Regions from separate parts of the Pseudomonas sp. P1_C12 genome, predicted to be linked through region 1. Evidence: predicted binding sites of a transcription regulator. Region 1 holds the regulator's gene; the other holds the start of a gene.

Evidence for each region. Region 1 encodes FliA, which starts transcription of late flagellar genes. Its sites were predicted from a motif close to CTAAAGTTTNNNNNNNNNNNGCCGNTAA; they were not measured.
Region 2: a site for FliA is predicted at 1,358-1,385, ahead of AC1D19_RS06425 (flagellar protein MotY). Genes of this name have one in related genera too.

What each region holds. Positions count from the first base shown of each region.
Region 1 covers NZ_JBFUAE010000002.1:326,612-329,014, reverse strand. Annotated here, with positions in the region: gene flhF (flagellar biosynthesis protein FlhF) at 1-63, shown strand, start outside; gene fleN (flagellar synthesis regulator FleN) at 180-1,010, shown strand; gene fliA (RNA polymerase sigma factor FliA) at 1,007-1,747, shown strand; gene AC1D19_RS04500 (chemotaxis response regulator CheY) at 1,916-2,287, shown strand; gene AC1D19_RS04495 (protein phosphatase CheZ) at 2,309-2,403, shown strand, end outside.
Region 2 covers NZ_JBFUAE010000003.1:224,392-226,794, reverse strand. Annotated here, with positions in the region: gene AC1D19_RS06430 (argininosuccinate synthase) at 1-257, opposite strand, end outside; gene AC1D19_RS06425 (flagellar protein MotY) at 387-1,292, opposite strand; gene pyrC (dihydroorotase) at 1,452-2,403, shown strand, end outside.

The DNA of each region.
Region 1 (2,403 bases):
GAAGAAGCCATGGCTGACATGTTCGCTGATATTTACCACAGCCAAACCAAGCAGGTTGGCTAAGGTAGTAATGAACAGTTTTTGTACCTACATCGATGGTCTGCCATGCATTGTTCCGTTTGTGAACGCGCAGCCAGTAATGTGGCCTCCGTCTATGCAAGACAAGGTAAAGAAATAACATGGGCAGCATGCATCCCGTACAGGTGATCGCGGTGACCGGCGGCAAAGGTGGCGTCGGGAAAACTAATGTGTCAGTGAACTTGTCCCTGGCTCTGGCTGAGCTTGGCCGGCGCGTCATGCTGTTGGACGCCGACCTGGGGCTGGCGAACGTCGACGTTCTGCTGGGCCTGACACCCAAACGTACCCTGGCCGACGTGATCGAGGGCCGCTGCGAACTGCGCGATGTACTGCTGCAGGGACCCGGCGGCATCCGTATCGTTCCGGCCGCATCCGGCACTCAGAGCATGGTGCATCTGAGCCCCGCGCAACACGCCGGCCTGATCCAGGCCTTCAGCGATATCGGCGACAACCTCGACGTATTGGTGATCGATACCGCGGCGGGCATTGGTGACTCGGTAGTCAGTTTCGTTCGCGCAGCCCAGGAAGTGCTGCTGGTGGTGTGCGACGAGCCGACCTCGATCACTGACGCCTACGCATTGATCAAATTGCTTAACCGTGACTACGGCATGAACCGCTTCCGCGTCCTGGCCAACATGGCCCAGAGCCCGCAGGAAGGGCGCAACCTGTTCGCCAAGTTGACCAAGGTCACGGATCGCTTCCTCGACGTCGCCCTGCAATACGTCGGCGCTGTGCCTTACGACGAAAGCGTGCGCAAGGCCGTGCAAAAGCAGCGCGCTGTCTACGAGGCGTTCCCGCGTTCCAAGTGCTCGCTGGCATTCAAGGCGATCGCACAGAAGGTCGATACCTGGCCGCTGCCTGCCAACCCGCGCGGGCACCTGGAGTTTTTCGTCGAGCGCCTCGTGCAGCAGACAGCAGGACCGGTTCTATGACAGCAAGCGGTTACAACCTCTACAAAAAATCGGCGCGTGATGCGCAGTACGAGCTGATCGAGCGTTACGCGCCGCTGGTTAAACGCATTGCCTACCACTTGTTGGCGCGCCTGCCGGCCAGTGTCCAGGTCGAAGACCTGATCCAGGCCGGGATGATCGGCCTGCTTGAGGTGTCGACCAAATATGACGCCAGCAAAGGCGCCAGTTTCGAGACGTACGCGGGCATTCGAATCCGCGGCGCCATGCTCGATGAGGTGCGCAAGGGGGACTGGGCGCCACGTTCGGTTCACCGCAATACGCGCATGGTCAGCGACGCCATTCGCTCGATTGAAGCGAAAACCGGCCGTGACGCTAAAGATCACGAAGTTGCGGCCGAACTCCAATTGAGTCTCGACGATTACTACGGGATTTTGAACGACACCCTGGGCAGCCGGCTGTTCAGTTTCGACGATCTGTTGCAGGACGGCGAACACGAAGGTCTGCACGAGGATGGCGCGAGTGCTCATATCGAGCCGTCACGCGATCTGGAAGATGAACGCTTCCAGGCTGCGCTGGCGGAGGCGATTGCCAATTTGCCGGAGCGTGAGCGACTGGTGTTGGCGCTGTACTACGACGAAGAGTTGAACCTCAAGGAAATCGGTGAGGTCCTGGGGGTCAGCGAATCTCGGGTCAGCCAGTTACACAGCCAGTGCGCGGCCCGTTTGCGGGGGCGTTTGGGGGAGTGGCGAGCGCGCTGAAGGCAGTGTGGGGGACACTGCGAACGAGGCCGGTGTGGTGTTGAACTGCGCCGGTCGCGATCTGTTGTGCTCCAGACAGTCATTGAGTGCTTTGCCGGATTGATTGAAATGGCGCGTCCAGGTGCTGGGCGCGTTTAAGACTGCTTGGAGGTCGAATTGGACAAGAACATGAAAATCCTCATCGTTGATGACTTCTCAACGATGCGGCGGATCATCAAGAACCTGCTGCGTGACCTTGGGTTCACCAACACCGTCGAGGCCGACGATGGCACTACCGCCATTCCGGTGCTCAACAGCGGAAGCATCGACTTTCTGGTAACGGACTGGAACATGCCTGGCATGACCGGTATCGATCTGCTGCGCCACGTGCGTGCCGATGAAAAGCTCAAGCACCTGCCGGTGCTGATGGTGACCGCTGAAGCCAAGCGCGAGCAGATCATCGAAGCGGCCCAGGCCGGCGTTAACGGCTATGTGGTCAAACCCTTCACGGCCCAGGCGTTGAAAGAAAAAATCGAGAAGATTTTCGAACGCATCGGTTGATGAGTGCGCCACGGGGGAGCTATGGGCAATAACGAAACTTCATTGGGCGACTTTGAGTCGACCCTGAAAAAACACGCCGTCGAATTGGTCGCGAGCCTTGAAAAAGGCAAGTTCGG
Region 2 (2,403 bases), on a different contig from region 1:
CCTTCGTAAACGGTGTTGGCGCGGAACATCGGGAAAACGAAATCGCGCACGAACTCCTCGCGCAAGTCGTCGATGTAGATCTCTTTCACGCCCATGGCCTGAGCCTTGGCGCGTGCAGGTTCGACCTCTTCGCCCTGACCCAGGTCAGCGGTGAAGGTCACCACTTCACAGTTATAAGTATCCTGCAGCCACTTGAGGATCACCGAAGTGTCCAGGCCGCCGGAATACGCCAGAACGACCTTGTTTACGTCCGCCATGCCATCACTCCACGGGGTTCTACGGAAAGCCGGGAAGTCTACCGCTCATACAGAATAATTTACAGTGGCGCGACAGCTTATGACGACGAAGCGACAGATTCTGTCGAGGGCGCGACGATGACCGCCGGGTCAGGAAGTTGCCGAAGTGGCCGCTTTCGTCGCTTGCGGGGCGACTTGTTCCACAGGTGCTCCGCGCTCCAGGCGTACCGCTACCCGTCGGTTCTTCGCGCGGTTGGCGTTGTTGGTATTAGGCGCCAACGGATAACGCTCACCATGGAAACGCACGGTGATTTGCGACTCCTGGATGCCGTTGGCCTTGAAGAACTCCATCACTGCCAGGGCCCGGCGCCGCGACAAGTCGCGGTTGGTCAGACGGTTGCCACTGTTGTCGGAGTGACCGTCGAGCTCGATGCGATTGACCGTCGGATCGGCCTTCATGTACTCCAGCATCACCTGCAGCTTGGCCTTCGCGGCGCCGTCGAGCTCGATTCCGCCGCCGGGGAAGCCGATTTCGGATTGTTTCACCTGCTCAAAGTTCTGCGGCAACAGTTTGGCCACGCAGCTTTGGTAATCGGCAAACGCCTTGGTGAACCTGACCGGCAGCAAGCGCACTTCCGACACCCGGCCATCCCCCGCGAAATGGCGAACCACCGGGCTGCGACCGTCCATCAGTCCGCTGATCAGGCGTCCGGCCTGAACCTGTGAACTGTTGAACACCACGTTGCCGCTGCCGATTCTCACCGTGCCCAGGTTGATATCGTTACGCCCCGGTTGCCACGGCGCGGCAGCGGCCAGCAGCGTCGCCGAGCCACCGCCAATCATCGGGTTGTAGGTTTTCAGACGAAACGTCGCCTGCTCACCGGCACGACGCACGAACTCGCCCGAACCGAAGTCGGTAATCGGCTGAGTCATGCGGCATTCGAACTTGTCACCCTCGACCGTCCACTCAATGCTCTCCAGACGGGTCTGGAAAGTGAGCGCCATCGCGGGAAGGCTGGCAAACACACTGAGCAAGGCTAAAAAACGCTGGCGCACGGGAGGCTCCACTGGCTTCTACAACAAAAAGACCGACACACACATGTTTACGGCATACCCGTTGGATATCGGAAGCTTCGCGCAAAACTTGATAGCGAGTGCCTGCAAGAGTCTTTTCCGGTAGCATTCCCTTGAGTTTGACCCGCCTGGAATCCCCTCATGTCCGACCGCCTGACCCTGCTGCGTCCCGACGACTGGCATATTCATCTTCGCGATGGTGCCGTATTGACCAATACCGTCGCGGATGTCGCGCGCACCTTTGGCCGCGCCATCATCATGCCCAACCTGGTTCCACCGGTGCGCAACGCGGCCGAAGCCGACGGCTATCGCCAGCGGATTCTCGCTGCCCGCCCGGCCGGCAGCCTGTTCGAGCCACTGATGGTCCTGTACCTGACCGACCGCACCCAGCCTGAAGAAATTCGCGAGGCCAAGGCCAGCGGATTCATTCACGCCGCCAAGCTGTACCCGGCCGGCGCGACCACCAACTCGGACTCTGGCGTCACCAGCATCGACAAGATTTTCCCCGCACTCGAGGCCATGGCCGAAGTCGGGATGCCGTTGCTGGTTCACGGTGAAGTCACCCGTGGTGATGTCGACGTGTTCGACCGCGAAAAAATCTTCATCGATGAACACATGCGCCGTGTGGTCGAGCGCTTCCCGACCCTCAAAGTGGTCTTCGAGCACATCACCACCGCGGACGCCGTGCAGTTCGTCAACTCGGCTTCGGCCAACGTCGGCGCGACCATCACGGCTCACCACCTGCTGTACAACCGTAACCACATGCTGGTGGGCGGGATCCGGCCGCACTTCTATTGCCTGCCGATCCTCAAGCGCAATACCCACCAGGAAGCCCTGCTCGACGCCGCCACCAGCGGCAGCGAGAAGTTCTTCCTCGGCACCGACTCGGCGCCCCACGCCCAGCACGCCAAGGAAGCGGCCTGCGGTTGCGCCGGTTGCTACACCGCCTATGCGGCAATCGAGATGTATGCCGAAGCCTTCGAACAGCGCAATGCGCTGGACAAGCTCGAGGCCTTCGCCAGCCTCAACGGCCCGCGCTTCTACGGCCTGCCGGCCAACACCGATCGCATCACCCTGGTCCGCGAAGAATGGA